Regions from separate parts of the Sphingomonas sp. UYAg733 genome, predicted to be linked through region 2. Evidence: riboswitches for the same ligand, from Rfam matches in the RefSeq annotation. Region 2 holds a riboswitch; the other holds the start of a gene.
What was found. A riboswitch is a leader RNA that binds a small molecule or an ion and turns the genes downstream of it on or off. The one in region 2 is predicted to bind cobalamin.
Positions count from the first base shown of each region.

Region 1: linked by a shared signal. The riboswitch ahead of ACVWZA_RS11135 (TonB-dependent receptor plug domain-containing protein) and the one ahead of metE (5-methyltetrahydropteroyltriglutamate--homocysteine S-methyltransferase) in region 2 are both predicted to bind cobalamin.

Region 1 covers NZ_JBSRZE010000005.1:108,273-124,099, forward strand. Annotated here, with positions in the region: gene ACVWZA_RS11080 (acyl-CoA dehydrogenase family protein) at 1-235, opposite strand, end outside; gene ACVWZA_RS11085 (hypothetical protein) at 300-800, opposite strand; gene ACVWZA_RS11090 (hypothetical protein) at 785-1,336, opposite strand; gene ACVWZA_RS11095 (helix-turn-helix domain-containing protein) at 1,439-2,542, shown strand; gene ACVWZA_RS11100 (sterol desaturase family protein) at 2,653-3,450, shown strand; gene ACVWZA_RS11105 (aldehyde dehydrogenase family protein) at 3,530-4,960, opposite strand; gene ACVWZA_RS11110 (LysR family transcriptional regulator) at 5,202-6,068, shown strand; gene ACVWZA_RS11115 (DUF1287 domain-containing protein) at 6,077-6,736, opposite strand; gene ACVWZA_RS11120 (ABC transporter ATP-binding protein) at 6,776-7,546, opposite strand; gene ACVWZA_RS11125 (FecCD family ABC transporter permease) at 7,537-8,502, opposite strand; gene ACVWZA_RS11130 (ABC transporter substrate-binding protein) at 8,499-9,320, opposite strand; gene ACVWZA_RS11135 (TonB-dependent receptor plug domain-containing protein) at 9,320-11,233, opposite strand; cobalamin riboswitch at 11,371-11,579, opposite strand; gene putA (bifunctional proline dehydrogenase/L-glutamate gamma-semialdehyde dehydrogenase PutA) at 11,871-14,972, opposite strand; gene ACVWZA_RS11145 (Lrp/AsnC ligand binding domain-containing protein) at 15,103-15,573, shown strand; gene ACVWZA_RS11150 (DUF5694 domain-containing protein) at 15,590-15,827, opposite strand, start outside.
Region 2 covers NZ_JBSRZE010000011.1:69,942-85,768, reverse strand. Annotated here, with positions in the region: gene ACVWZA_RS16490 (discoidin domain-containing protein) at 1-431, opposite strand, end outside; gene ACVWZA_RS16485 (carbohydrate ABC transporter permease) at 428-1,255, opposite strand; gene ACVWZA_RS16480 (carbohydrate ABC transporter permease) at 1,252-2,130, opposite strand; gene ACVWZA_RS16475 (sugar ABC transporter substrate-binding protein) at 2,165-3,412, opposite strand; gene ACVWZA_RS16470 (glucoamylase family protein) at 3,514-4,926, opposite strand; gene ACVWZA_RS16465 (TonB-dependent receptor) at 5,014-7,962, opposite strand; gene ACVWZA_RS16460 (LacI family DNA-binding transcriptional regulator) at 7,959-9,008, opposite strand; gene ACVWZA_RS16455 (ABC transporter ATP-binding protein) at 9,174-10,283, opposite strand; cobalamin riboswitch at 10,494-10,719, shown strand; gene metE (5-methyltetrahydropteroyltriglutamate--homocysteine S-methyltransferase) at 10,861-13,164, shown strand; gene ACVWZA_RS16445 (hypothetical protein) at 13,275-13,589, opposite strand; gene ACVWZA_RS16440 (MBOAT family O-acyltransferase) at 13,603-15,027, opposite strand; gene ACVWZA_RS16435 (GDSL-type esterase/lipase family protein) at 15,029-15,827, opposite strand, start outside.

The sequences.
Region 1 (15,827 bases), on a different contig from region 2:
CCATCGCCTCCATGATCAGCGCGGATTCGAGCCGGCCGAGATTGATCCCGCCCGATTCCTCCGAGACATAGATCGATGCGAAGCCGAGCTCGGCCGCTTGCTTGATCGTGTCGCGCGGAAAAATATGCTTCTCATCCCATTCTGCCGCGAACGGCGTGATGCGATCTGCGGTGAACTTGCGCGCCAGGTCCTGGATCTCGCGCTGGTCATCGGTGAGGTCGAACTGGTTGGTCATGGTTTCCACTGTCTCTCGTGTCCGACTGCCCTCAAGAGGGCCTCTTCATATCTACGCGATTGCCCTAGCAGCGCTCGTAACGGAAGGTCGTATCGGGCGATTGTTCGGTCCGCAGCAATGCCGTGCCCGCCGTGACAAGCTCGAGCGTGGTGCGCTTCTGCCAGGTCTGGCCTTCGCCTGTATAGTTCAGATCGGCGATCACCTTGTACTGCGACACCGGGGTCAGCGACGCGACCTTGGCGGTCGATTCGTAGAAGCTCAATTTGTCGGCAAAGACCGTCACCAGCCCCTTGGTATCGGTACGGCTGAAATCGCAATCGGCCGGGGTGATACCCCAGCGACCAAGGAACGCCGGGGGCAGCATCTTCGCCGCCCTGGCCGGACTGGGCGTAGCGCTCCGGGGCAGGCCGATCGCCGCGGCCTGAGTTTCGTTTTGCTCGACCACCGCCTCGATATTGGCCGCCGCCGCCACTTCCTTTGCGTCTTCCGATACATTCGACGAACAGCCGGCGAGCGCCAGGGCAGCGAGGGCGACGTAGCGCGTGCGCATCATGCCGCCGGACATTTGATGTAGCGATACGAAGATGCCGGCTCTTCTTCCGTGCGAAGCAACGTCTTGCCGCCATCAGCCAGTTCGAACGCGGTCTTGCTGTTCCAGGTCTGGCCTTCTCCGCTGAAGGCGAGATCGGCCATGAGCTGAGTAGGCGAGATTGCCTTGAGCGACGCGATCCTGGCGCGCGATTCGTAGAATTTGAGCGCATCGGCGGACACCGTTAGCAAGCCCTTGTTATCATCGCGCTTCGGATCGCAGTCATTGGCGTTCATGCCCCAGCGACCCTGATAGGCGGCGGGAAAGGCGTTGGCGATTTTCGTGACGGGTGTCGGCATGGCGCTTGGCACGTCGTTCGCATTGCCGGCGGTCGCATTGCCGGTGATCGCGACGCTGTCGTTCGTCATCTGATCGGGCGCGGTGGCGGTGCCGGTCTGGTTGGCGGTGTCGGTCTCGCCGATATCGATCGTGACGTTCGACGACGTGGTCGGTTTTCCGCAAGCGGCGAGCATGCAGGCCAGCGCGACGGGGATGATCAGTTTCTTGGTCATGGCGAAAACGGTGCCTCCAGATGTCGAGAGGGCGAACTTTGCCCCGATTGCATCGGCTGTTAACGCATCCGGCGCGAAACCTCTCCCTCCAACACACGTCGCATGACCATCCATGTCGCGATGGACGACGAGACCGGGGCACGTCATATCCCGTGCGATATGACCAAGCTGATCCTGCTCGATACGGCGATGCGGTTGCTGGCGATCGGCCAGTTGTTGCTGATCGCGATCGTGATCTGCCGGGGTCGCGCCCCGCGACCGGTGCGGGTGGCGACGGCGCTGCTGCTGACCGGTGTCGCATGCTATCTGACGCTTGCGACGCCACTGTTCCGGCCGATCAGTGGACCATTCTGGGCGCTGCTCCAGCTTGCCGCGCAAAGCGTGCCGTTGCTGTTGTGGATCTTCGCGCATTTGCTGTTCGAGCGCGCGATCGACCGGCGTGCCGCAACCGCTGGTTTCATAGTGCTGATTGGCTGTCGGGCCGGATTCTATTTCGCGGCGATCTGGGCGCCCGAAGCGCGTTTGTGGATCGAATTGCTTCAGCACAGCGTATCGCTGTTGCTGATCGGTCATGCGGTCCTGATCGCGATGCGCGAACGCGGTGACGATCTGATCGAGAAGCGCCGGCGCTTGCGCGTCGGCTTTGTGGTGGTGGTCGGCGTGCTCGCGTTCATGGTGGTCGTGCTGGAGATGCTGTTCGGGTTCGAGCGAGCGGGACCGGGCATCGCAATCGGCCAGGCCTTTGCGATCCTCGCCGCGACCACCGCAATGGGTGTCGCCCTGCTGCAGAGCGATCCCGAGCTGCTGTTCGATCCGGCCCGGCCAGCGCCGATTCCCGTTCCGAACCTCAGTCCCGCCGAGCATGTACTGCGGCAGAAGCTCGATGCGGTGATCGCCGGGGCGATCCACCGCGAACCGGGGCTGTCGATCGGTTCCCTCGCGGAACGGCTCGGCGTACCCGAACACCGGCTGCGCGGACTGATCAACCAGCGGCTCGGCTACCGTAACTTCTCGGCGTTCCTGAACCATCACCGCATCGCCGAGGCAAAGCTGTGGCTCGCCGATCCGGCGCGGGTCGATCTGCCGATCCTGACCATGGCGATGGATCTGGGGTATGGCTCGCTCGCGCCGTTCAATCGCGCGTTTCGCGAAGAGTCCGGCGTGGCGCCGAGCGAATTCCGTCGTGCGGCAATCATCGCCGGGTAAAAAATGCCGATCAATTGCGGAATCGATCGGAGATTTTCAGCCGCGCGCAGCCATCCATCGATCGATAGCGTAGCGCCGGTCGAGAAGACCTGCCCCGACGGAGCCGTGCCATGATCGAGATCCTGAAAACTATTTCCCTGCACTGGGCGCACAGTTTCCAGATCGAGATGATCCGCTACCTGATCGGTGCGGCGGGTGTTGCGCTGACCTATTGGTTGTTGCGGCGCTGGACCGCGGCGCGGCGCATCCAGCAACGAAGCGCGACGATGGCCGACCGCCGGCGCGAATTGCGCCTTTCGGTGCAAACGGTTGCAATCTTCGGAGTGGTGAATTTGATCACCTTCGCGGCGATTGGCGCTGGTATCGTTCGGATCGGTCATACGCCCGATCTGGCGATGCTGGCCGTGCAGTTGATCATCATGGTCATCGCCCACGACGCCTATTTCTACTGGATGCACCGCGGCCTGCATCTGCGCGCGATGTTCCGTCGCGCCCACGCCGCGCATCACGTCTCGCGCACCCCGACCAGTTGGGCATCCTATGCCTTCGCGCCGATCGAATCGGTGACCGAGTCGCTTTATGTGCCGGTGTTGCTGATCGGCATGTCGCAGGTCGCGCCGATCCAGCCGCTCGCCGTGTTCATCTTTCTCGGCCACCAGATCGCGCGCAACGCGATCGGCCATTCCGGGCACGAACTGGCATGGAGCGGCTTCACCAAAAGCCGCTGGTCCGGATGGCTGACCACCACCACGCATCATGACCTGCATCACAGCGAAGGTCGTTATAATTTCGGGCTGTATTTCACCTGGTGGGACCGGATGATGGGCACTGAACATCCGCGTTACCACGAGAAGTTCGAGGCCGTCGCGGCACGCGTGAAGGCTTCACCCGAACTGATAGCCGCGTAACGGGTGGGCAAGCGACGAGTCATCGTGCCCGCATATGCCAGCACGATGATCCAGATCGCCGCTGCCTCCACAAGCTGGATCAGGCCAGCTTGGCCATCACATCGCCGAACAGTTCCTCGTCCGACGCCAGTACCTTGGGCGTGGCGAGCGGCTTCGACACCCAGGTCTCGTTGATCAGGTCGCGCCAAGTGATGTTGTTGTTGGTGCCGTTACCACCCCAGGAACCGCAGCCGAGCGAAAAAGTCTGGCGCATGCCGTTCCACAGATTGCCGCTGTTCGAGGCCGATTGCGGCTGATTGACCATCACGCGGCTGGTGCGCGTCGCATTGGCGAGCTTCATGATGTTCGCGTCGGAACGCGAATAGATGCCGCAGCTATGTCCTTGCCCCTGATAGGACTGGATCGCGTTGGTCAGGCGGATCGCGTCGTCGATGTTCTTCGCTCGGTACAGCGCCATCGCCACCGTCATCTTCTCCCCTGAAAACGGATGGTCGGGGCCATAGCCGGTCTCCGGGATGATGAAGAACTGCGTGCCGTCCGGAATCTCGAAGCCGGCGAAATCGGCGATGAATTTCGGCGTCTGCGCGACCACCTTGGCGTTGATATGCCCGTCGACCCAGAGCACGTCCTCGAACTTCTGCTTCGCTGCGGCATCGAGGATGAAACCGCCCTTGGCCTCCAGCTTGGCGAGCATCTCGTCATAGATTGCGTCGAGCAGGATGACGCTGTTGTCCGACGAACAGGACGCGGCGAGATCGAGCGTCTTGGAGACGCGGATCTTCTCCGCCGCATCGTCGAGATCGGCGGTGTCATCGACCGTGATCACAGCATTGCCGACACCGACGCCGAGCGCCGGCGTGCCGCTGGAATAGGCCGCGGTGACCATCGCGCCGCCGCCGGTGGCGAGGATGCGGTCGCACTGCTTCATCAGTTCATTGGTCTTGTTGACCGATGGCGTATCGATGCTGATCACCAGATCGGCCGGCGCGCCCATCGCGACGATCGCTTCGCGCATATAATCGCAGATCAGCTTGTTGGTCAGTTTGGCGCGTGGGTGCGGCGCGATGATGATCGAGTTGCGCCCCTTGATCGAGCTGATCGCCTTGATCACCGGGGTCGCCTCGGGATTGGTCGAGGGCGACAGCGCGCCGATCACACCGACCGGTTTGGCGATCTTGACGATGTTGCGGACCGGATCCTCCTCGATCACGCCGACCGACTTGTCGTCGATGATGTCCATCAGGGTCGCGCGGGTCTTGCGGAAGATCTTGAGGAACTTGCCGTCGTAATTACCGAGCTGCGTCTCATCGACGGTGAACTGGGCGATCTCCTTGGCGCGATCCTCGCGCGCGACCGACCACACCATTGCGCGGATCAGCGCATCGACCTGCTCTTGTGTGTAATTCTCGATCTGGGTCTGGGCGGCACGTGACCGGGCAACCAGCGCCGCGACTTCGGCGGTATCGGCGGCTTCCTGTTCGGTGACGAACTTGACGTTTTCCTGGCCCATATCGTGTTCCTTTGGCGCGTCGCGTGCCCCGTCGGCCGCGGAATCACGACCGTGAGGCGAGTGAGAGACTGGAGGATGTTTCGCGAGCCGGGCTGTAATGCCTTGGTGTCCGGCCGTCGGGTCGATCCTCTCGGCTTTTTAGTTGCGTGGCTTATCTCACTAGGCATTTCTGCCTTCAAGTGCCTATAATCGCCGCTGCCATATGCATTTTTGCATTAGGCGTGGTTTTTGCGGGGACCGGTTGCGCAACTGGGACGATCTGAGAATTTTCCTCGCAGTGGCGCGGGCCGGGCGGATCGCGCCCGCCGCGCGGCTGCTCGGGATCGATGTGACGACCGTGTCGCGGCGGCTCACGCGGCTCGGTGCGGAGACCGGTGCGCCGCTGTTCGAGACATTGGGCGGCGACCGGCGACTGAGCGAGGCGGGTCAGGCGATGCTCGTCCATGCCGAGACGATCGAGGCGGCAGTGATCGCGGCGAGCGAGGGCGACCCGAGCGGCGCCCTGGCCGGGCATGTTCGGCTGAGTCTCGCCGAAGGGCTGGCGACGCATGTCGTGGCGCCGGGCGTGGCGGCGTTTCGCGCCGGGCATCCCAATATCCGGCTCGACCTGATCACCGCTTCGGGCTTCCTCAATCCGTCGAAGCGCGAGGCGGATGTCGCGGTGATGCTGGCGCGGCCGCGCAACCGGCAATTGCGCGCGACCAGGCTCGCCGATTATCAGCTCAAGCTCTATGCGACCCAGGCCTATCTCGGCGCGCACGACATGCCGGCAAGCGCGGCCGAGCTCGAAGGACATACGCTGATCAGCTATGTGCCAGAACATATCCATGCGGTAGAGCTGGATTATCTGTCGGAGATCCACGACGGACTCGTCGCGCGGGCACGCAGCACGAGCATCAACGTGCAGCACGCGATGATCCGGTCCGGCGCGGGAATCGGCATCCTGCCGAACTTCATTGCCACGCGCGACCGTACGCTGGTGCCGGTCCTGCCGTCGGTGACACTCGGCCGCAGCTTCTGGCTGGTGACGCATGAGGACACGCATGCCACTCCCCGAATCCAGGCGGTGATCGAATGGCTGCGCGGCTGCGCGGCTGGGATCAGCTGACTTGGGGATCAGCGGTCGAGCATGAAGCGATAATGGCCGGTCAGCTTGTACGCGAACAACGCATCCTCTTCGCGTGCACCCGCGCCGATATTGTGGATCACCGCCAAGTTGCCGCTGCGCCCGCGCCGGTCGGAAACGATGCCGATATGGGGCAGCTTGTCGGCGATCAGGCTGGTGAAGATGTCGCCCGACCGCCAGCCCTGCGGCGATGTCGGGAGCGGCAGTCGCGCGCCGTTGCGAGTCATCAGCGTCTGGAGGTTGGGGACGCGGCGATGGTCGATATTGCGGTCCGGCCGGCGCAGGCCCCATCGCGTCGGATAGGCCGAAAACGCCGCACGCATATCGGCGTTGACCAGTGCCTGCAGGTCGATGCCGAACGCATCGCGATACGCACGGATAAGCACATCGGTGCAGACGCCCTTGCTGCGCGAAACATCGCCATTGGGAAAGGCGAGCGAGGTATAGGCTTGGTCGTAATGCAGCGTCACGCCGACCTGACGACGCGCGGCCGCGATCAGCGTGGTGGCCGTCCGGCCGCCGGGCTGTGCGTGCGCCGGTGTGGTCGCGGCGACAGCACCGAGCCCGAGCAGAAAGGTGCGGCGATCAAGATGGGCGGTCATGCGCGGAAGGATAGAAGCGACGTCCGACACGGCAAGGGTAAATACCACTCCACCTCCGTTGGTGTGGTGCGTCGAACGCTCGCTCCTTCAGCGTCCGACCGTCACGAGCAGCGGAGGACCGTCAGGCGTGTCGACCCAGCGCGCCTGGACGCCGAACACGCTGCAGATCGCCTCGGGCGTCAGCGCATCGGCGACCGGGCCGAAGCCGACCATCCCGCCGTCTTTGAGGAGCAGTACATCGTCCGCCGCGCGCGCCGCCAAGCCCAGATCATGAAGCACGATCGCAACCCCCGCCCCGGTCGAGGCGACCGCTCGCAAGCGGTCGAGAATGTCGATCTGGTGCGCGGGGTCGAGGCTCGCCAGCGGCTCGTCGGCGAGCAGCCAGCGCGGTTCACCCGCAAGCACCCGGGCAAGCAGCACGCGGGCGCGCTCGCCGCCGGACAATTCATGGATCGGGCGATCGGCGAAGTCGATCGTCCCGGTCGCCGCCATCGCGCCCGTGATAGCATCGAGATCCGCCGCCGACGGCGCGGCGTAAGGCGCACGGTGCGGCAACCGGCCGAGCGCGACCACATCGGCGCCGGTAACGTTCCAGTGCACGGCGGCGTCCTGCGGCAGATAACCGATCAGCCGCGCGCGTTCGCGCGGATCGAGCGCGGCGACATCGCGCCCGCCGAGGCGAACGGTACCACTGGCGGGTGCGACAAGTGCGGCGGCGGCCTTGACCAGGCTGCTCTTGCCCGCACCGTTCGGGCCGAGGATCGCGGTGATGCGCCCAGGCCTTAGCGTCGCGGTGATGCCGGTCAGGACCCGCCGCCGCGCCAGCGTGACGCCGAGCCTGTCGAAGCTCAGCTCCATGACAGCCTCCGCCCCTTGAGCAGCAGCAGGAAGAAGAACGGCCCGCCGATCAGCGCCATCACCACGCCGAGGCGCAGTTCGCCCGCGCCGGGAATCAGGCGGCACAGGCTGTCGGCAACCAGTACCAGCGCGGCACCGCCGAGCGCACTCGGCAAAAGCAAGGCGCTCGGCCTGTGCCCGAACCATGGACGCAGCAGATGCGGCACCACCAGCCCGACAAAGCCGACCACGCCGGTCACCGCAACGCTCGCGCCGATCGTCAGGCCGGTACCGAGCACGACCAGCGCCTGCAACCGGCCGAGCCGCACGCCGAGCGATCGGGCGGCGGCTTCGCCCAGCGTCAGCGCGTCGAGCGAACGGCCGGTGAACAGCAGCAGCACCGCGCCCGCCGCCATGAACGGTACCGCCAGCGTGACATCGTCGAGGCTGCGATCGGTAAGCGCCCCCATCAGCCATTCGATCACCTCGGCCACCGCATAGGGGTTAGGCGCGACCGAGATGAGGAAGGCGGTCAGCGCGCCCGCAAGGCTGGCGAGCACCGTGCCGGCAAGGATGAAATGCACCGCGCTCGACCGACGCCAGGTCAATGCGGCGAGCAGCATCATCGACCCGCTCGCCCCGGCCATCGCGCAGGCGAAGACGATCAGCGGACTGGCGGCGACGCCGAACACGATCGCCGCGACCGCGCCGAGCGCCGCGCTCGACGAGACGCCGACCACGCCGGGATCGGCCAGCGGGTTGCGCAAATACCCTTGCAGCACCGCGCCCGACAGGCCGAGTACCGCACCGATCGCCAGGCCGAGCACCGCGCGCGGCAGGCGCAATTCGATGATGATCGCCCAGCGTGGATCGGTGGAGAACCAGGCGGACAAGGGCACCCAAGCCTTGCCGGCGACGAGCGACAGGCCGAACGCAACGACCACGAGCAGGATCAGCAGGGCAAGCTTCAGCCTCATAGCGACCGTCGGATATTGGCCAGCATGCCGAGCGCTGGAATGATCGACGGTCCGCCGCAATTGACCAGATTGCGCGGAAAATGCGCCTCGGTCGTCGTTGCGCCCGTACGCATGAGAACGCGACGGCGCAGCGTCGCGGTACGCGAGGTATCGCCGGGCGTCATGATTACGCGTGGCGGTCGTGCGGCGATGGTTTCGATCGGTAGGTTACCGGTCGATGCAAGGCCGTAATCCGCCGCCGCATCGCGGAAGCCGGCCGTGATAAGGAGTTCGTCGAGCAAGGTGCCGGAGCCGTTGACCAGATCGCCGGCGATATAGAGCAGCGCCGAAGGTCGCGTGCTACTCCCTTCCCGTTCGGGCTGGGCCGCAGCGGCGACCGCCGCGTCTATGCGCGCGTTGAGCGCCCTGCCCCGTGCTTCCGCGCCCAGCGCCGCGGCGACCGCGGTGATTTGCGCCTTGCTTCCCTCTACGGTTGTCGGTGAATTCATCACTAAAGTCTTCAATCCAGCACGTTCATAGGCTGCGCGTGTGGCAAGTGGGGTGAAGCTGCTGGTCAGCACCAGTTCGGGGTCGAGCGCGATGACCTCCTCCGCCGTACCCGCCGTCGATGGGAAACGCGACGCCACCTCTGCGGCGATCGAGCTGGCGGCGGGATTATGCGAATAATGGCTGATCGCGGTGATACGATCCGGTTCGACCAGCTCGATCAGGATCGCATCGGCGCAAGGGTTGGTCGAGACGATCCCGCCGCGCGCCACATGTGCGGGCTGGGTGCAGCCGGCAAGCATGAGGGCGAGCAGCAGGATCGCCGGTTTCATCAGTCGAACTTCACGCGCACGCCACCATAAGCCGCGCGACCATAGGTGCCATAACCATAAACGGTGCTGTACTGCTCATCGAACAGGTTATCCACACGGCCATAGATTTCGAACCGGTCGGCAATACGGATCGAGGCATGGAGGCCCGCCAGCACATAGCCATCGAGACTGCGCGTGTTCGCAACATCGTCGAAGCTGTCGCCGACTTGGGTCAATGTGGCGCCGGTCGACAGGCCGAAAGACCAATCATAGTCCATCGACACGCTGAACGCATTGTCCGCACGGCGCGCCAGCTTTTTATCAAAACTCGCAGGATCGAGTGAACGATCGCGAGCGTCGATATAGCTATAGGCCGCAGTGAAGGTCAGCGCATCGGCCGGGCGCAGCGCGAGCGTGAATTCCGCACCCTTGGCCCGGGTCTTGTCGATATTACGATAATTGCCGGTGAAAGGGCCCGTAGCGAAAAAATCGATCTGGTCGCGGGTATCACGCTGGAACAGGGTCACAGATGCTTTTGCTCGCCCTGCAAGCAAGGACTGGTCGACACCGACATCGTAGCTGCGTGACCGTTCAGGCCGGAGCAGATCATTGCCGCTGAAGCCGTCGTAAAGCTGATAGAGTGACGGCGCCTTGAATCCTTCGCCATAGCTCAGTCGAAAATTGGTGGCGCCGTGATTGGGCGAATAATTGGCATTCGCGCCGATGGTCGTCGCGCCACCGAACTGGCTGTGATCGTCGTGGCGCACACCAGCCGTAAGCGAAAGACCCGCAAGCGGCTGCACCACGGCAAGACCGTAGACGCTGTCGGTATTGGCCTTCCGATGATCATCCGATCCGAAGCCGGCAAAATCATACTCCGGCTTTTCATGCTCATAGCCGAAGATCAGCTTGGCTTGCTCGATCGGCTGCAACACGCCTTGATATTCGAAGCGCAGGTTTTTCCCGGAATAGCCGTAATCGGGCGTATTCGAGCGTACGAAATAATAGTCGCGGTCATGCTTGAACCAGGTCACCGCGAAGCGGTTCTTGAGCAGGCCATTGAACAGTGCTGCGTTGACCCCGGCATAGCCGATATATTGCTTCGACTTGCTAACATCTGTGCTGTCGGCTGGTGCGCCAAAGAAGCTGTCATAATCGAGATCGGCATCGATATAATAGCCGCGCAGATCGAGGCTGATATCGTCGCTGAACGCGACCTTCAGCTTCGCGTTTGTGGTCAGGTTCTTGTAGCCGTCCTTCTCGGTCGCCCCGAATGCCTTGCTCGCCGAAGAGATACCATCGGTATCGAAATAGGAGACGCCGGCGCCGCCCGAAAACATTCCGCTGCCGCCGGAGATATCCGCCTTTGCACTGACGGTGTTGCTGTAACCATAGTCGGCCGAGGCATTGGCTGCGAAGCCGTCGGTCGGGACGGCGGTCATCACATTGACCACGCCGCCGATCGCCTGGCTGCCGAACGCCACCGAGTTGGAACCGCGCAAAACTTCGATGCGCTTGATGTTGCCGACCAGCAGATTGCCGAAATCGAACATGTCGCCGATCCCGCTCGGATCATTGACCTTGACGCCGTCGATGAGCACCAGCGTCTGGGTGGTTTCCGCACCGCGCAGTGAGACGCCAGTGACCGTCCCGGTGGTGCCGGCGCGGTTGAAACGCACGCCAGGCGTGGTCGCGATCAGTTCGGCGACGTTGATCTCCTGACGGCGGCGGATCGTGTCGGCGTCGATTACAGTGATTGCCTGACCGACCTGGTCGACCGGCTGTTCGACACCGGTCGCGGTGACAACGATTTCCTTTTGCATCGCATCGGCGATGATTATGCCTTCGCCTTCAGCCGGCACTTCCTGCGCGAAAACGGGAGTCGCGGCGAACAGAGCCGCGCCGGTCAGCAAAATCTTACGGTAATCAAACATGGTATGCCCCTTTGCATGGGGCCAACTGCCGGATGTCGGGACGACAGCCGGCCAATGGCCCGGTCCATGTCGTTCGCTCAAAGGTTTCGCCCCCTTCGGGCCACACCCTCGTCCGCCCGGGTCTTCCCGCCCGCGCAGTGGATCGACTGTGTCGGGCAGGTCTCCTGACTTCCGGGTCTTCGTCTGCGCTCCGCCTTCCCAGGCCCGATCGGCCCAGTGGCATAAATGGAACACCGGCTATCCGGTTACAGTTGCGGGAACAGCGCCGGATTGGCGGACCTCAGGCCCACGCACCGAACTTCCCTTTTGCTTCCCGTCTCCGGGAACCCGTCACGACGCGGCCCCTACGCCGCCCGTTGCCGCAGTGCAACCAACTGTCGCCGAACGCGTTAGTAAATTTGGAGGAAAGAAAGAGGATAACGAGCCATTCGCAGCTCATTTCCTTGAAGGAACTGGTCGTGAGAACGTTAGATTTGAAGCATCTGCCACCTCAACCGCCCCAGGATGTGGGACGGACCATGGCACCCGGTGCCGGCCTTGTCCTGGCCGCCATTATTTCGATCCTGCTATGGGCCGCTATCGGTGGAATTATCGCGGCGTTGTGACTGCCGACGCTTTAACGGTTGGGATGCCCGCTTTAGCTCGCCAGCAGAGTCGCATTCCCGCCCGCTGCCGTCGTATCGACGCACAACGTCCGCTCGGCCGCCAAGCGGGCAAGATAGTGCGGGCCGCCCGCCTTCGGCCCCGTTCCCGACAACCCCTCGCCGCCGAATGGCTGGCTGCCGACCACCGCGCCGATCTGGTTGCGATTGATATAGATGTTGCCGACCCGGGCACGCGCGACGATCCGCTCGATCGTCGTGTCGATCCGGCTGTGCACGCCAAGAGTCAGGCCGAAGCCGGTCGCGTTGATCGCATCGATCACCGCATCCAGGCCGGCGGCGGGGAAACGCACGACATGAAGCAACGGGCCGAAATGTTCCTGTTTCAACGCCGCGATACCGGGAATAGTAAAGGCGGCAGGCGCAACAAAGTCGCCCCGGCTCGCCGGCACCGCTAGGCGGCAAACCGTGGTGCTGGCCAGTTTGTCGCTATGTTTTTGCAATGATTCACGCGCGGGCGCGTCGATCACCGGACCGACATCCGTCGACAGCTTGCGTGGATCGCCGATCGTCAGCGCCTGCATCGCGCCGCCGATCATTTCCAGCACGCCATCGGCGATATCATCCTGCAGATACAGCACACGCAGCGCCGAACAACGCTGCCCCGCGCTTTGGAAGGCGGATTGCACCACATCGCGCGTGACCTGTTCGGGCAGCGCGGAACTGTCGACGATCATCGCATTTTGCCCGCCGGTTTCGGCGATCAAGGGCACGATCGGCCCATCCCGCTGCGCGAGCGTGAGATTGATCGACCGGGCGGTATTGGTAGACCCGGTGAACACGACGCCGCCGATGCCGGGGTTGGCGACCAGCGCCGCACCGACATCGCCACCGCCGGGCAGCAGATGCAATACATCGGCGGGGATGCCGGCCTCACGCAGCAATTCGACCGCGCGCGCCGCGATCAGCGGCGTCTGGCCTGCGGGCTTGGCGACGACCGTATTCCCTGCCGCGAGCGCGGCGGCGATCTGGCCAGTGAAGATGGCGAGCGGGAAGTTCCACGGGCTGATCGCCGCGATCACGCCGCGACCATGCAGGGTCAATGTGTTGGACTCGCCGGTCGGGCCGGGCAGCGGATCGGCTGCCCCGAACTGGCGTCGGGCTTCGGTTGCGTAATAGCGCAGGAAATCGACCGCCTCACGCAGTTCGAGGATCGCGTCGGGCACCGACTTTCCCGCCTCGCGCACGCAGAGCGAGAGCAGTTCGTCGGTGTGCCGTTCATAAAGCATGGCGGCAGTTTCCAGCGTCATGGCGCGGCTCGCGGCGGCGACCGCATCCCAATCCGGTTGGGCGGCCTGTGCCAGCGCCACCGCCTTGGCGACGGCATCGGGCGATGCGGCGATGACCTTGCCGACCGTGATGCTGCGATCGAACGGCGCGGTGACGGGCGTGGGAGCGCCCTTCAGGCGCGCCTTGCCGACCATCGGAACCGCATCGGGATGCCATGCCTCGAGCGTGGCGAGGCGCGTCATCAGCGGCACACGCACCAGCGGATCGGACAGGTCGATCCCCGTCGAATTCAGCCGGTCGGGCGCGAACAATTGGCTGGGCAGCGGAATACGCGGGTTGCGGCGTATATCGAGTTCGGCCGTCACCTCGACCGGATCGGCGATGATCGCTTCGACCGGCTGATCGGCATCGGCGAGGCGGTTGACGAACGAAGCGTTGGCGCCGTTTTCGAGCAGCCGGCGCACGAGATAGGCGAGCAATTCCTTGTGCCCGCCGACCGGGGCATAGATGCGCACGGCCGTCGGCGTGCTGCCTTCGCCTTCGCGCAGCACTTCGTACAGTTCCTCGCCCATGCCGTGCAGGCGCTGGAATTCGAACACACGCGTGCCCGCCATCGCCTTGACCGCCGCGACGGTCGCTGCATTGTGCGTGGCGAAACCCGAATAGATCGCGTCGTCGGCGGCAAGCATACGGCGCGCGCAGGCGAGATAGGACACGTCGGTCGACGCCTTGCGCGTGAAGACCGGATAATCGGCGAACCCGCCGACCTGCGTCACCTTCACTTCGCTGTCCCAATAGGCGCCCTTGACCAGCCGGACCATTATCTGGCGCCGGTAACGACGGGCAAGCGCGATGGTCCAGTCGATCATGGGCACGGCACGCTTTTGATAGGCCTGGATGACGATCCCGAAACCGCGCCAGCCATTCTTGAACAGACTGTCGTCGGCGACGAGGATCTCGATCAGGTCCATCGACAGGTCGAGCCGGTCGGCTTCCTCCGCGTCGATCGCGAGACAGATGTCGGCGGCACAGGCATCCACGACAAGCTCGCGCAGGCGTGGCAGCATCTCCGCCTTGATGCGATCCACTTGTGCCCATTCGTACCGCGGATGGAGCGCCGAAAGCTTGACCGAGACTCCATCGACTCCCTCCACCGGCCCCGCGCCACGCGCCTTGCCGACCGCCGCGATCGCGGTCTTGTACGCCTTGAAATAGAAATCGGCGTCGGCCTGTGTCCGTGCCGCTTCGCCCAGCATGTCGAAGCTGTGCGTTTCAACGCCCGAGGCGCCGCGCTTCAGGCCTTCGCCGATCGTACGGCCGAACACGAAGTGATGGCCGAGGATGCGCATCCCTTCGAAGATCGCACGACGGATCACCGGCTTGCCGAGCCGCGCCACAGCGCGCTTGGCGACCGCCGCCCAATCTTCGCCCTCGCTCGGGCCGACAACGCTGCCGGTGAGCATCAGGCCAAAGGTCGAGGCGTTGACGAACAGCGACTGCGAGCGGCCGAGATTGGCACTCCATTCCTTGCCGCCGATCTTGTCGGCAATCAGCCGGTCGCGTGTCGCTGCATCGGGGATGCGCAGCAATGCTTCGGCCAGGCACATCAGCGCGATACCCTCATCGGTCGATAGTGCGAAGCTGTGCAACAGGCTATCGACCGCATTGCCCTGCCCCCTGGCCCGCACGCCCTCGACCAATTGCCGTGCCAGCGCCTGGGTGGCGGCGAGTTCGGGGGCCGGACTCTCAGCCTCGATCAGGCGCCGCGCGACGCATGCCTCCTCCTCCATGCGATAGGCGGCGTGGACGGCGGCGCGGCTTAGGCCGGGAAGTGCGATCGAGGACATCGGCGAATACTCGTCTTGATGCTGGTGACGCCCGCCTTTATCGCGCTATCATCTAGAGAATAAAGACTGCAATTTTCCGAAGATTCAGATATATTCACTGCCATTAGGGAAAATTGCAGGATATTATCTGGTGAGTAGCTTGACGAGGACCGACGCCATCGACCGACGCATCCTCAAGGCGCTGCAGCAGGATGGGCGCATGTCGAACCTGGCGCTGGCCCGACAGGTCGGCCTGACACCGACGCCGTGCCAGGAACGCGTCAAGCGGCTCGAACGCGACGGTTATATCAGCGGTTATGCGGCGCGGCTCGATCCCGTCCTGCTCGACCTTGGCTTGCTGGTGTTCGTCCAGGTGACGCTCGACCGGACGACCACCGACGTGTTCGGCCGCTTCGCCGCCGCGATCCAGTCGTTCGCATCGGTCACCGAATGCCATATGGTCGCCGGGGGGTTCGACTATCTGCTCAAGATACGCTGCCGCGACGTGGCGGACTATCGCCGCATCCTGGGCGACGAACTCGGCTCGATCGACGGCATCGCGCAAACCCACACCTATGCGGTAATGGAGGAAATCAAGACCGAGACTGCATTGCCGGTCTGACCCCTGCCCCATGGGTTTAGCCAAGAATATCCGCGCTGTCGGCCAGTTGGATGTCGTGCATCTGATCGAGATAGGCTTCGAGATAGGCTTTGTGCGACGCGCCGACGATGACCAGCGCCCGGATTCCGGGCTGCGGCGCCAGCATATCGCGGATATTGCCCGCCATGCGCAGATTGCGCGTCTCCCAATAGCCGAGATAGTGGCGGCCGAATTTCTGCGGCGACGGCTCTTCCAGCGCGGCACCGAAATCGCTG
Region 2 (15,827 bases):
AGCGGGATATCGGGCCGCGACACCCACCAGACATTCTCGCCACTCGCATCGACCAGCTTGAATTCGAGATTGTTGACGCCGCCGGTCCAGCGCACCCACAGGCTGATCGCGTAATTCTCCGGCAGGGTGATCGGCAACGGCCGCCGGACATAGGCATAGCCCGACACCTTGGCGAAATCCCAGTCGAGCCGCAGCGCCCTGCCGGCCTGTCCGGCGATGCTCGATACAGTGGCGGAAACGCCATCGGATGCCTTGGCTTGCCACGGGCCGACTGCGTCCATCGGGTCCAGCATCCCACCCCGGTCGCCCTGAGCTTGTCGAAGGGCCTCTTTCGCGGTCGAAGGGGCGATCGGCGCCTCGACAGGCTCAGCGCGAACGGAGGGTGGCGCGATGCCGCCGGCGGCAAGCAAAAGGACTGCGGTTATCCTCATCCCTTGACGCTCCCGGCGAGCAGCCCGGAAATATAGTAGCGCTGCAGCACTACGAACAGGATCAGCACCGGCAGCAAGGTCACCACGCTGCCCGCCATCATCAGCTCGAAATCCTGCACATGTTCGCGGCTGAGATTGGCCAGCGCGACCGGCAAGGTCGCCTTGTCGCCGTCATTGAGGATGATCAGCGGCCACAGGAAATCGCTCCACGACCCGAGAAAGCTGAATGTGGCCAGCGTCACCAGGATCGGCCCGAGCGAAGGCAGTACGATGACGCGGAAGATGCGGAACTCGCTGGCTCCGTCGATCCGTGCCGCCTCGAGCATCTCGTCGGGAATGGCCAACGCATATTGCCGCACCAGGAAGATGCCGAACACCGTCGCGATCGACGGCACCAGCACGCCGCCGAAGCTGTTGACCAGCCCGAGTTCCTTGCAGATCAGGAACAGCGGGATCATTGCCACCTGCGCCGGGATGACCAGGGCGGTGAGCAGAAACCGAAAGATCCGGTCGCGCCCGCGGAAATTGAGCTTGGCGAAGGCATAACCCGCCATCACGTTAAAGGTCAGCGACAGCGCGGTCGCGAGACACGCGAGCAATAGCGAGTTAGCGAAATACCGCGCCATGTCGGTCGAGGCGAACAGCGTGACGTAGTTCGTTATGGTCGGGTTGGCCGGGATCAGCGGCGGCGGGAAATGCGCCGCTTCGCCCGGCTGCATCACCGACACCGACAGCATCCATAGCAACGGCGCAACCGCGAACAGGCCGAGCAGCACCATCAGCGTGTTGGTGATCAGGGCGCCCTGTTTCGTCGGGGTCTTCATTGGTCGCTCCAGCGCTGCGACAGTTTCAGCTGGACCAGCGTGATCGCGAACAGGATGACGAACAGGACGAACGCGACCGATGTCGCGAAGCCCAGGTTCCACCATTTGAAACCCTGCTCGAACATGAAATAGAGGACCGAGACGGTGCTTTCGACCGGCCCCCCTTGCGTCATCATATAGGGTTCGGCGAACAGCTGGAAATATCCCGCCATGGTCAGGATCGACACCACCAGCATGACCGGCGCGAGCGCGGGCAGGGTGACGTGCCGGAACTGTGCCCAGCGTCCCGCGCCGTCGATCTTCGCGGCTTCGTACAGCTCCTCGGGGATGGTCTGCAGCCCGGCGAGCAGGATGATCATGTTGTAACCGAAATTCTTCCACACAGCGAAGATGACGATCGCCGGCATCGCCCAATTCGGATCGCCGAGCCAATCGACCGGATCGATCCCCAATCCGCCAAGGCCCCAGTTGATCAGCCCGTATTTGGTGTGGAGCAAATACCGCCAGATCACCGCCACCGCGACCAAAGTGGTGACGACCGGCGCGAAATAGATCGTGCGGAACAGTCCCTTGAACCGCGCCAGCTTGGAATTGATCAACAGCGCGGCGCCGAGCGACAGCGCGATCGACAACGGCACGCCGAGCACGACAAAATACAGCGTGTTGCCGAGCGCCTTCCAGAACAGCGGCGTCTTCAGCAGCGTGAGATAATTGTCGAGCCCGACGAAACGCAGATTGCGGATGTCGGCGAGCGAATAAATGTCGAAATCGGTGAAGCTCAGCACCAGAGCGGCGACCACCGGCAGGAAGAAGAACAGTCCGAGCGCGACCAGAGCAGGCGCGACGAAAATCCAGGCGGCACCCTCGCGCTTCATGCGACGAACCCGAATACGGAGAGGGCGGGCGCCATCACTTCGCCGTCCCTTGATTCAGCATCCAGCGCCTTTTGGCGAGGATCGCATCGGCCCGTTTATCCATCTCCGCCGCAGCCTGATCGACCGTCATTCGCCCATGCGCGGCGGCCTCCGCGACCAGCCGTACCTCGGTCGCGATGCGTTCCCATTCCGGCACTTTGGGAGTCGGTTTTACGCGTAGCAATTGGTCGGCAAAGGCGCGCGCATAACGGTCCTCGCGCAGCGACGGCGATGCCCAGGCGCTGCGCCGTGGCGGCAAATCGCCGGTCAGCGCGTGGAATCGGATTTGCGTCGCGGGTCGCGAGAGATACTCGATCAGCTTCCAGCTCGCCGCTTGCTTGGTCGACGCCTTGAACAACACCAGGCTCGATCCGCCCGCATTCGAACTGCCCGGACCATCGGGCCCCGGCACCGGCGCGGTCATCCAGATACCTTGTCGGGTTGCAGGCAGGCGGCGCTTGAACTCGCCGATCTGCCAGGGGCCGGTGATGTAGAAGCTGAACAACCCGCGATCGAATTCATCCCACACATTGGAGATTTCGGTGTTGGTCGCAATCGGCGCGAGCTTGTCGCGAAAGATCTCGAGATAAAAGGCCAGTGCTGCCTTGAAGCCGGCCCCGCGGAAATTGCCGTAGCGGCCACCATCGCGCAACATTTCCTGCGGCTGATTGAGCCCGAGCATAGTCAGCGGCTCATATTCGTTGAGCGGGAGGAGAGCGGCGTATTTCTGCGGCCCGACCAGTTTCTTGATCGCCCGCATCTGCGCGCGCCATTCCGCCCAGTCGCGCGGCGGATGGTCATACCCCGCCTGTTTGAGCAGGTCGCGGCGATAGAAGAGCAGCCGCGTATCGACATACCAGGGCACGCCGTACAGCGCGCCGCCGACAATGTTGGAATCCCATACGCCGGGGAAATAATCGATCCTGTCGATCGCCGGCGTCGCCGCGACACGCCGATCGAGCGGCGACAGCGCGCCGAGCGCGACGAACTCAGGCACCCAGCTATTGCCGAGCTGCGCCATGTCGGGCAGCGCGTCGCCGGCAAAGGCGGTAAGCAATTTCTCGTGCGCGGCGGTGAACGGCAATTGCTGCACCCGCACCTCGATGTCCGGATTCTCCTTTTCGAACGCCGGGATCAGCTGCCCGATCACCTCGCCCTCACGGCCCATCGCCCAGATGTTGAGTGTGGTCTTGGTGGAGGCGGGCGCGCAGCTTGCTAGGAAGAGCCCAACGAGCGCTAGCATGCCCAACTCCCCCGTTCGCTTCGAGCGAAGTCGATAGGCCAGTTCCAGGAACCGGCTTATCGACTTCGCTCGAAGCGAACGGATTTGGGAGCTTGAGACCGTCAACCCAGCCATCCGCCCTTGAACCCGGCCAGCTTCAACCCGCGCCGGATATGCGGATTCTTGCGCATCGTCGCCCAGATCATGCCAGTGCGCCAATTCTCGATCCCCAGCACGATCGGCCCCTGGTCGATCCCGAGATAATCGGGCCCGATCCAGCCTGCCTCGGGCACGACCTTGCCATGGTCGTGCCGCGCCTGCGGATCGGTCAGCGTCGGATTGAACGAATCGATAAAGCCATATTTGCCGTAGATCGCGCTGCCATATTGCCGGTGCAGCGCCTCGATCGCCGGCACCGCGATCTCCGGCGCGAAGGCGATCGAGGCTGCGGCGGCGGTCGGTGCGATCGTGCCGTCGTCACGGTCGCCCGGCCCGCGCGCGGAATAGCTGAAGAACTGACGTTCCTTGCCATCGATGGTCGTCCGGAAATCGGCCGGCCCGTCGCATGCGGTCAGGCCCCAGATATCGCCGCCATAGCCCTTGAACCCGCCCGGATTGGCCGCCGCATAGGCCTTGTGCGCATAGGTCGCGCGGCGCGTATTCTCGAAATAGTCGATGCCTTTGGCGGTCATGTAGCGATCCGCGATGCCACGGAAATCGACCCATAAATGACTATATTGGTGCACGAACAGCGGCGGATAATGGAGATAGGGCTTACCGCCCCATTTGTCGGTCCATTGCGGTTCGAAGCGCGAGGTCCATGCGTCCCAGGTCTCCGGCTCGACCGCATGGGTGGGGGACGCGAGCGCGAGCAGATAGGTCAGCAGGCCCTCGTTATAAATGTCCCAATCGCTCGGGATAAAGCCGTTCTCCGGCCGCCAGCCCATCCCGATCAGTGGCGCGCGCGGGCGGATCCAGGTCCAGTCGGCGCGGCCGTAAAGTTCCTCGGCTAGTGCGCGGATGCGTCGCTCATCGGCATCGTCGCCATCGAACCAGCTCTGCGCGAACAGCATACCGCCGAACAGCAAGGTCGTGTCGATCGTCGACAGCTCGGTGTCGCGAAAACGATGCCCGGTGTCGCGTTCGAGGAAATGGTAGAAGAAACCCTTATACCCGCCCATGCCGGTCGCGGCGGGCCCCTGCGGCAGCGCCGCGAAATATTCCAATGTAGTCAGCGTCCGCGCGCGTGCTTCGGTCCGTGTGATCCAGCCATTGACCACACCGACCGGATAAGCGGTCAGCGCGAAACCCACCGCGGCAATGCTGGAGAAGGATTGGGTCGGCCAGCGATCATGCGCCAGCCCGGTCTTGGGATCGGTCGTGTCCCAGAAGAAGCGAAAGGTCCGTTCCTGCAGATCGCCGATCAGCGCTGGCACGGCCGGCCCCTTGGCGATCCCCACAACCGGTGCACAACCCGCGCCGAGCGCAACCAGCGCCAACGCCGATCCGTGCAGAAGCTCGCGGCGCGTGGTCATGGGAAACTCCGTCGAATTACGCGAAACTAAAGAATCCCGGCGGCGCCCGACAAGGGGATGGGGGACGCCGCCGGTAGGGGGAGGAGGTTAGAAGCGGTAACCGGCGCGGAACTGAATGCGCCGGGGGAGGGTGAGTAGGGCGTTACCATCGGGCAATAGCGGATCGCTGGTTGAGAAAGATTCGTCGAAGTCTTTAAAGTTCTTGTTGTTGAACGCATTCAGCAGATCGACGGCAAAGCTTATTTCATGATCGCCAAAGAGTTTTTGCCGTTTTTCCAGAGAGAGATTGACTTCGCAGTACGCGAGAAATCCTCCAATGCAGTTCTTTTGGGGGTATGAATTATAGATTTTTGCTCCGCCTGGGCCGGTGTCTGTATTATCAGTGGTACGATAAGCAGTGCCGCTACCAAGTGTGGTTAGCGTGGAAAGCTGGAAACCTGCCGGCAAATCGACGACGCCGGATATGACAAGGCGATGCCTTTCGTCGCGGTCCTTGATCGGACGCCAGCCATAGCTGTCCGGTACCAAGCCATCGAGGCTGAACAGATCGTTGCCATTCTGCTCCGCTTTGGAGAAGGTGTAGGCGACGTTGAGGCCCCAGCCAGACGATTTCGTATAATTCTTATCGAGCGTGAAGTAGATCGCCTTGTAGCGAGTATCGAGGCCGTCATAGCCGATCAGGACATTCGAATAACCGAATGGCACGACCGGCGCCGTGTTGCAGCATCCACCCAGGCCATTGTTGTTTCGCGTGGCAAACAAGTGCGTATAGCCGTTGCGGCCACGGATATAGGATGCAGTCAACGATGCCTGCCAGGCACCGAATTTTTGGCGTACGCCGAGACTGGCCTGATCGTTGACTGGCGGCTTGGCATCATTCTTTACCGCAAACAGTTCGGGCAGCCCCGATGTGGATGTGTTGCGCAACGCGATCAGGCCTTCGCGGGTCAGGTAACTGTTATTCCAGAGCACCGTCGGCAGGCCGTTGCGCGGCAGTCCATCCTGGGAGAAACGGAATACCCCGACCGGATTCAGACGGCGAGCGAGTTCATCGACGGTGTTGCTGAAATTATTGCGATCGTAATAGCGACCGACCCCGCCAAAGATGACCGTAGATTGGTCGCCCTTGATATCATACGAGAAGCCGAATCGCGGTGCGAATGCCCCCTTGAACGGCGGGCGATTATGACCATCGGTAATGTAATTTTCGGGATCGAAGTAGAAGGTCTTGGGCAAAGCACGAAGTGCAGCAGCTGCACTGGCCGGCGTTATATATTCGTTGGCAAAACCGTTCGTCTCGTAATCCCAACGCAGGCCGATATTCAGCAGCAATTTGTCGGTGACATTCCAGTCATCCTGCAGATACAGACCTACCTGCGTATTCGAAGATTTGATCAAAGAGTTTCCGAGGCCTAGCCGAGCTTCTGCGGGAAAGCTGAAATTCAGATCGTCGGTCGGTGTCGGGGTGCCTCGGTCGTCACTGAAGAATGTATATCGCGGTTGAATATATGCCTGATTATCGAAGTCGATATCGGTTACTTCTACGCGCGCGCCGAATTTGAACGTATGGCCATCAATACCAGAATAGGTGAAATCGTCGCGGATCGTGTAGCCTTGTTGCAACTCGCGGCGACTTGAATCCTTGCCGCCGATTGTCAGCACGCCGGCATATTCACGGGATGGCAATTCGGGGTTCAGCGACACTGGGTTGAATTCATAATTCAAATAGTTAGCATTGAATTCATTGACAAATTTATCGCCGGTGTAAGTCCATTTGAACTGATAGGTATCTATGGTGTTAAGCTTGTTTTCGGCTGCCTCAAAAGAGGTGTTGCCACCAAAGTTTTGGATATCGCTTTCTTGACGACGACTGAACGACAGATCAAATACCTGCCGCTCATCGGGGGTCAATGTCAGCTTGCCAAAGTAAAAGTCACCGCGAAACGGGCTAACAAAAGATCCCTCAAAGTCGCTAATAGGACGACCGGTACTGGCTTCGAACGCTGTCCGTAACGCGGGGCTGCCGCCCGCATTCACATTGAAAGCGCGATCTTGGTCATTGCCTTCGTAGGTACCAAAAAAGAACAGCTTGTCCTTTATGATCGGTCCACCCAGCGATATACCGTATTGCTTACGAGAGAATTTTGGCTCCGGACGATTGTCGCGCTTGTTGAAATAGTCTTTCTCGGCTAACCCTTTTCCGGTATATTGACCAAACACCTCGCCATGAAAATCATTGGTGCCCGATTTTGTTACAGCGGTGATGATCGCAGCGCCGGCCTGCTCATATTCGGCTTTGTAATTCTGGGTAAGAACGCGGAATTCCTGTACCGCTAGCTGGCCGAATGGATTGCCCCGGCTATTCTGCTGACCGGCGACGCCGCCTTCGCGCAGCTTGTTCTTCAACGAAACGCCATCGATGAACACATTGACCTGACTGCCGGTCGATGCGCCCGAAGTGAACCCCTTGCCATTCTCGCTGTCATTGTAGCGCACGCCCGGTGCCAGCGCCGCGAAGGAGAGGAAGTTACGGTCAGTCTGTGGCAGAGATCGAATCTGCTGCTGGCTGACATTGGTCGCGACTTCGCTCGTTCGGCTTTCGACCAGCGAGCCGGCGGTCACAACAATGTCGCCGCTACCGCTGTCTTCCGTCGCAGACGGTGTACCCGCATCGGCCACCGCCGCGCCCAGCGTCACGTTAAGGCTAGCACTCTGACCGATCCCGACGCTGATGCGCTGCTTCTTCTCGGTACCATCGGCACCGGTCACCGTCATGTCATACGACGCCGGCCGCAGGCCGTTGAGCCCATAATTGCCGTTCGCATCGGTCGTCGCCCGAAACGTCTGGTTAGTCCCCGTATTGACCGCCGTCACGGTCGCGCCGCTGACCGGTGCGCCGTCCGCGCCCGTCACCTGGCCGCGCACCGATGCGGTCGTGGTCTGCGCCGCCGCCGGCGCCGCCATCATCGACATGCCGCCAAGGATGGTCGTCGTGACCAAGGCGGCCCGTAGCCCTGCTTTCATGAACCCGTTCATACTACTCTCCCCTGCGTCCGATTTTTCGGACCCGTTATTGATGCGGTGGTGTCGCCGCGCGCGCGGGACGCGCGCACGACGAGTTCTGGTGTCAGAAATTCGGCTGTCGCCTCGGGCGCTTCGTCCGCCTCTATCGTTGCGACCAGCCGTTCGAGTGCGCTTTCGCCGAGCTGGGCGATATGGACGCGCATCGTGCTGAGCCCGGGCGTGACGTAACGCGCGATTGGCACATCGTCGAAACCGACGATCGCGACGTCCCCGGGAATATCGACGCCGGTATCGGCCAGCGCGATCATGCAGCCGATCGCCATGATGTCGTTGGCGGAAAACACGCCGTCCACACCGCGACCGGCAAGATCGGCCGCAGCGGCGATTCCGGCCTCCTCGCTGAAATCGCCGGCCAGCACGATCGGATCACGATCGCCGAGCATTTCGGCCACCGCTTCGCGAAAGCCCAGCGCGCGCTCGTCGGCATCGGCATTGCCCACCGGTCCGGCGAGGTGAGCGATGCGCTTGCACCCTTGCGCGACAAGATGCGCGACGGCGGCGTGCGCGCCGGCCTGGTTGTCGATCGCGATCGACGCATGGCGCGCGCCCTCGATCCGACCGTTCATCACCACAGCGGGCAACCCCTTGGGCAGATTATGCGCCAGGAAATCGGCATCTAGCTGCGGCGACATGACCAGCAGCCCATCGACTCGTCCGCGCATCGCGCGCAGCGCCGCGGCGGTCTCCTGCGCGCTACCATGCATGTTCGACAGCAACAGCTGCAGCCCGCGGCGGTGCGCGGCATAATCGATGCCGCGAATGATCTCGGAAAAGAATTCGCCGAACAGATCGGGCAGCACCACGCCGATCGTGTTCGAGCGTCTGGTCGAAAGACTCCGCGCGCCAAGGTGCGGGACATAGTTGAGCGCATCGGCGGCCTCGATCACCCGTGCGCGGGTCGCCGCGGTCACGCTGGCATGACCGTTGAGCGCGCGCGATGCGGACGCGACCGATACCGACGCGGTGCGCGCAACATCCCTGATCGTGGCGGTGGGCATTGCCCCTTCAGTCCCTCTCGCTACGGGCCGGCCCCGGATCATCCGGCGACACGGTACGGTGGTCGGCCTGCGTTCTCGCGACGCGTGTAACCGGTTCCACGGGAATTGTGTAACCGGTTACACGGAGCGCTGCCAGCGTTATTTAAGAGGGAGTGCTCCGGTCCATCAGGCGGCGGCGCTGGCCGCTTCTGCCCGTGGCCGGGCCAGCGCCTTGCCCTCGGCATCGAACAGATAAAGATGCTCGATGGGCAGGCCGACCGCGATGGTCGCATCGACCGCCGGCCGCTCGGGCAAGGCGCAAGTCAGCGGCTCGTCCAGCCCGGCAAGGTCGAGATATCCGAAATGTGCACTGCCCAGCGATTCGACGAAACGCACGACCGCCTCGATCCGGTTGACCTCCCCACCGATCGCGAAATGCTCCGGCCGGATGCCCAATGTTACCGCCGCGCCCGGTGCCAGCCGGCTCGCGTCGATCGCGGCATGGATTTCGGTCCCACCCGCCAGTCGCACCACGGCGCCCCCCGGCGAATTCGACGTCAGGACCGCCGGTAGCAAATTCATCTTCGGCGATCCGATAAACCCCGCGACGAAGATCGTGTCGGGATGCGCATAGAGTTCGGCCGGGGTGCCGACCTGCTCGATCCGGCCCGCCGACAAGACGACGATGCGGCCGGCCAGGGTCATCGCCTCGACCTGGTCGTGCGTGACATAGATCATCGTCGTGCCGAGCGTCTTGTGCAGCCCGGCGAATTCATACCGCATGCGCACACGCAGTGCCGCGTCGAGATTGGACAGCGGCTCGTCGAACAGGAACACTTGCGGCTGTCGCACGATCGCGCGGCCGATCGCGACGCGTTGCCGCTGACCGCCCGATAATTGCTTCGGCTTGCGGTCGAGCAGATGGCCGATATCGAGCGTCGCCGCCGCCGCCTCGACCGCCGCGTCGATCTCCGCTCGCGGCAGGCGTTGCAGCTTCAGCCCAAAGGCGAGATTCTCGCGCACGTTCATATGCGGGTAGAGCGCATAGGATTGGAACACCATCGCGATGCCGCGATCCGCCGGCGCCACGTTGTTGACCACGCGCCCGCCGATCGACACCTCGCCCGCGCTCACATCCTCGAGCCCGGCGATGACCCGCAACAGGGTCGATTTGCCGCAACCGGAGGGGCCGACGAACACGACGAACTCGCCGTCCGCGATCTCCAGGTCGATGTCGAGCAGCACCTCGGTCGTCCCGAAGGATTTGGATGCGCCCGTCAGCCGCACGTCCGCCATTCAGCCTCTCCCGCCGACGCTGATCGCCGGTCTCAGATGCTCCAAGTAACCGGTTACATGATGGAGCGCCATCCCAAGCCGAGATGGCCTGAAGTGATCAGGCCGTCGGAAACGCCTTGCCCAACCGGAGAAGAGCGATGAGCCGAGTCGACCTACTCATAACAATATAAAGATATCTTTATATCATGCTTGACGCCGCCATCATTCGCTGGGATGATGATGTGTCGAGGTTCTCCGCGGACATGTCGTTCGTGGAGCTAAGACGGGAAGCCGGTGCGGCCATGGAGTGATCCACGACCAATGCCGGCGCTGCCCCCGCAACTGTAAGCGGCGAGCGGCGGCCACCCAAGTGTCACTGGCGGTGCGAACCGCCGGGAAGGCCAGGCCGACGTGACGACCCGCGAGCCAGGATACCTGCCTCGTCGCGACGCCCCTCCCCGTGCCGGGAAGGAGCGAAGGATTACGTCCACCGGCGGGGATTCCGGGCGGGTCGCTTGCATATCGTGGCCGGGCGCTATCCGGCGCGCCTGCCCGTGTCCGCGCCCGGTTCCTCGCCCTTTATCGGGGTATGAGGAAAATGACCGTCACGACTGCCACATTGGGTTTCCCGCGCATTGGCCCGCGCCGCGAACTGAAATTCGCGCTCGAACGCTATTGGTCGGGTAAATCGAGCGAAGCCGAACTGCTCGAATCCGCCGCCGGCCTGCGCACCGCGGCCTGGGCGCGCCAGCGCGCGCTCGGCGCCGACTGGCTGCCGTCCAATGATTTTTCGCTTTACGACCATGTGCTCGACGCCAGCATGATGCTCGGCGCGATCCCCGAACGCTATGCCGCCGCCGACGGCGACGCGACGCTTGCCACCTATTTCGCGATGGCGCGCGGATCGACCGGCGACGGGGCAGGGGATTGCGGTCACGCCCATGCCCAGGGCGGCGGCGAGACCGCGCTCGAAATGACCAAATGGTTCGACACCAATTATCACTACATGGTCCCCGAACTGGTCGCCGGACAACGTCTCGCGCTCGGGTCGGCCAAGATCGTCGACGATTATCGCGAGGCGAAGGCGCAGGGGTTCGAGACTCGCCCGGTGCTGCTCGGCCCGGTCACATGGCTGTCGCTGGCCAAGGGTCGCGATGTCGATCCGTTCGACTTTCTCGATCAGGTCGTCGGCCTGTACGGCGCGGTGCTCAGCCAGCTTTCCGCCGCCGGCGCCGAATGGGTGCAGATCGATGAGCCGTGCCTGGTGCTCGACCTCAACTATCGCCAGCGCCATGCGCTGGCCCAGGCCTATGCCCGATTGTCGCGCTACGGCGTGAAGCTGATGCTGACGACCTATTTCGGCGGGCTCGAGGACAATCTGCCGTTCGCGCTGACCTTGCCGGTCGCCGGCCTGCACGTCGATCTGGTGCGCGCGCCGGAACAACTCGGCGCGGTGCTTGCCGAGGCGCCGAAGAGCCTGCTCCTGTCGCTCGGTGTGATCGATGGCCGCAATATCTGGCGCGCCGATCTGCCCGCTTTGCTCGACCTGCTGGAGCCGATCGCGGCGACGCGCGACCTGATCCTCTCGCCATCCTGCTCGCTGCTCCACACCCCGATCGACCTCGCGCTCGAAACCGGCCTCGATCCGCAGGTCGCGCAATGGCTCGCTTTCGCGGTGCAGAAGATCGAGGAGCTCAGCGTCCTCAAACGCGCGCTCAATGACGGCCGCGACAGTGTCGCCGAACCGCTCGCGGCATCGGCACAGGCGGCGGCCAATCGCCGCACTTCGCCGCTGATCCATGACGCCGCCGTCGCCGCGCGCATCGCCGCGGTCACGCCCGACCTGCTACAGCGCCGCTCGGTCCATGCGCTGCGCCGGACGGAGCAACAGGCCCGCCTCGCGCTGCCGCTTTTCCCGACCACGACGATCGGCTCCTTCCCGCAAACCGCTCAGGTGCGTCAGGCCCGCTCGCAACACGGCAAAGGCGTACTCGACGATGCCGCCTATGACGCGTTCCTGCGCGAGGAGACCGAACGCGCGATCCGCTGGCAGGAGGATGTCGGGCTCGATATGCTCGTGCACGGCGAATTCGAACGCAACGACATGGTGCAATATTTCGGCGAGCAGCTCGCCGGTTTCGCCTTCACGCGCCAGGGCTGGGTGCAAAGCTACGGCTCGCGCTGCGTGCGCCCGCCGATCCTCTATGGCGACGTGTCGCGGCCGAAACCGATGACGGTCGACTGGTGGCGTTTCGCGCAAGGGCTGACCCCGCGTCCGGTAAAGGGCATGCTGACCGGCCCGGTCACCATTCTGAACTGGTCGTTCGTGCGTGACGATCAGCCGCGCAGCGCAAGCTGCCGTCAGGTCGCGCTGGCGATCCGCGACGAGGTGACCGACCTCGAAGCCGCCGGCGCCAAGGCGATCCAGATCGATGAAGCGGCCTTGCGTGAGGGCCTGCCGCTGCGGCGAAAAGACTGGCAACATTATCTCGACTGGGCGGTCGAATGTTTCCGCCTTTCCGCGGCCGGCGTGGCCGATGTGACCCAGATCCATACTCATATGTGCTATTCGGAGTTCAACGATATCCTGACGTCGATCGGCGCGATGGACGCCGATGTCATCTCGATCGAGACCGCGCGGTCGCAGATGGAGCTGCTCGCAGGCTTCGCCAGCTATCGCTATCCCGCCGATATCGGTCCGGGCGTCTATGACATCCACGCCCCGCGCGTGCCCGGCTTGGATGAGATGGTCGACCTGATGCGGCTCGCCCGCACGCACCTCGACGCCGACCAGCTCTGGGTCAATCCCGACTGCGGCCTGAAGACACGCAAATGGGCGGAAGTCCGCCCCGCGATCGAAGCGATGGTCGCCGCCGCGCGGCAGCTCCGCGCCGAGGCCTGAGGTACCTGAATGCGGGGACGCGGTGCCGATTTGATCGACACTGCGTCCCCAAATTCTCCGCCAGGCAGCGCGGTGCGCACTTATGAAGGGTCGAGGTTTCGCCCCAGATCCTAGCGCTGCGCCAGCTGCACTTCGCCCTCGCCCGACCAGCGTGTCCGCTCGACCCGGGTCCAGGCCTTGTGCAGCCGCGCATGGCCGGTGCCGAGCCCCGCGCTGGCGATCGCCTCCTCCCAGGCATTGGCCGCCGCGACCAGTTTCACCGTCCTCGGCCCCGGCGTCAGGTCTTCAACCCAGCCGGTGATCGCCTGTGCGTTGAACAAGGCGAGCAAAGCAGCGGTCAGCCCGATGATCGTCGCGGTCCAGCGCAAGGCGCCGGGCGTGCCATCGTCGGGCATTTCGGTCGGGAATTCATAAGCGTCGATCATCGCCGGCGTCCCTTCAGAAGCGGAAATAGATGAAGGGCGCGACCCCTTCGTAACGCATCGCATCGACCACCAGCATCGTCATCGCCAGCCCCGCCGCGACCAGCGGCGCGGGCACGCTGCGGATGCGCTGCGCCGCACGCGCCATTCCGTCCCACGGCAGCGCATGGATCGCCAGCCCGCCGGCGATCAGCAGCACGACCAGCGGAGTAACCGTCACCGCCTCACCTCCGGCGGGCGCGAAAATCCCGCCCAGATAGGCCAGCGCATCCCCGAAGCTCGCCGCGCGGAAGAAGATCCAGCCCAGCACCACGACATGGAAGGTCAGCGTGATTCGCGCCCAGCGCGGCAGCACGATCCCCGCCGTCGCCGGCATCCGCACCCACAGTCGCTCGACCACCAGCGCGGCACCGTGCAGCCCACCCCAGATCACGAAGGTCCAGCTCGCGCCATGCCACAGCCCGCCGAGCAGCATGGTGATCATCAGGTTGCGATAGACGCGGAACTTGCCGCCCTTCCCACCCTTTTCACGGCTACCGCCCAGCGCATCGATATAGAGATAGTCGCGCAGCCACCGCGACAGGCTGATATGCCAGCGCCGCCAGAATTCCTGCAGCGATTCCGCCCGGTACGGCCGGTCGAAGTTGCGTGGGAAGCGATAACCGAGCAGCGCCGCCAGCCCGATCGCCATGTCCGAATAGGCCGAAAAATCGCAATAGATCTGCACCGCATAGCCGTAAGCGGCGAGGATCAGGTCGACCGATCCGTAGAGCTGTGGCGCGGTGAACACCGGATCGACGAACTGCGTTGCCAGTTCCGACGCGATCACCGCTTTCTTGAACAGTCCCCAGGTGATCAGCAGCAAGCCCATCGACACCATGCCGCGATTGAGCTTCGGCACCGCCTGCAATTGCGGCACCAGGTCGGCGGCGCGCACGATCGGTCCGGCGACGAGGTGCGGGAAGAACGACATCAGTAACAGGATGTCGAGCAGCCGCGCCGCCGGCACGCGCTCCTTCGCCACATCGACGACATAGCTGATCCCCTGAAAGGTGAAGAAGGAGATGCCGATCGGCAGGATCACCTGCATCAGCGCCGGATCCTGCCTGATCCCCGATAGCGCGAGCAGGCTGCCCGCCTGTTCCGCGAAGAAGCCGAAATATTTGAAGAAGCCGAGCATCAGCAGGTTGCCGACCACCGCCCCGATAAGCAGGCCTTTGCGCCGTCCCGCATCGTCGCTGCGCGCGATCAGCGCCGCCGCGCCCCAGTTGATCACCGCCGATACGATCAGCAGCGGCACGAAGCGCCAGTCCCACGCGCCATAGAATACCCAGCTGCCGACCAGCAACACCAGCTTGCGCCAGTCGTTCGACCGCAGCGACCAAACGGCCGCGAACATCACCAGAAAGAACAGGCCGAAGGTGAGGGTGGGAAACAGCATCTCACTGCTCCTCCGTCGCGTGGTTCAGGTCGTCCTGCAGTCGTTGTGCAAGCTCGGCGCCGCCCGCCCGGGTAAAATGGACATAGTCGCGGCGCATCCGGGGCGGTGTCTCACGAGCCCAGGTCGCGGCGGAGCAGAAACCACCCATCCGCCAATACGCATCCCAAGACGCAAGGCGCAATTCGGCGGCAACCCGACGCTGCACCGAACGAACCTGAATCAGCGCTGGTGGCGCGAACAACTCCGCGGACTCGGTCAGCCCCGCGCACAACCGCGCCGTGCCGGACGCATTGTGGCGCAGCGCCCGGTTGCGGGTCAGTGCTTCGGGCGGGCTGATCATCAGGATCGGCACCTCACCGGCAAGCCGCCGTATCCGCGCGATCTGCGCCCGCAATACCGTTTCATATGCAACGGCGTCGAACAATGGCACGAACCCCTCGTTGGTGCCGAATGCGAGCACGATCAGGTCGGGGGCATAGGCTTTCAGCTCCGCTGCCAGCACCGCGTCATCCGTACGCCCAAAATGGATGAGCTGCGATCCCACCACGCCGAGGTTCGACAACACCATGCCGCCATGATCGCGGAATGTCGCCCAGGACGTGATCGTCACCGGTCGATCGAGCGAGGTGACGCTGACCGAGCTTTGCGCTGACGCGACGCGCATCGTATGGCATATGGGAGCCACCGCCGCGGCGTGGAAATCGATCCGCCGTTCCGTCTCGGCGCCGATCCGTACGGCAATCGCACCGGCATCGGGACCGGTGATTCCGCACAGAACGAAGCGGTCGAACAGCATCGCG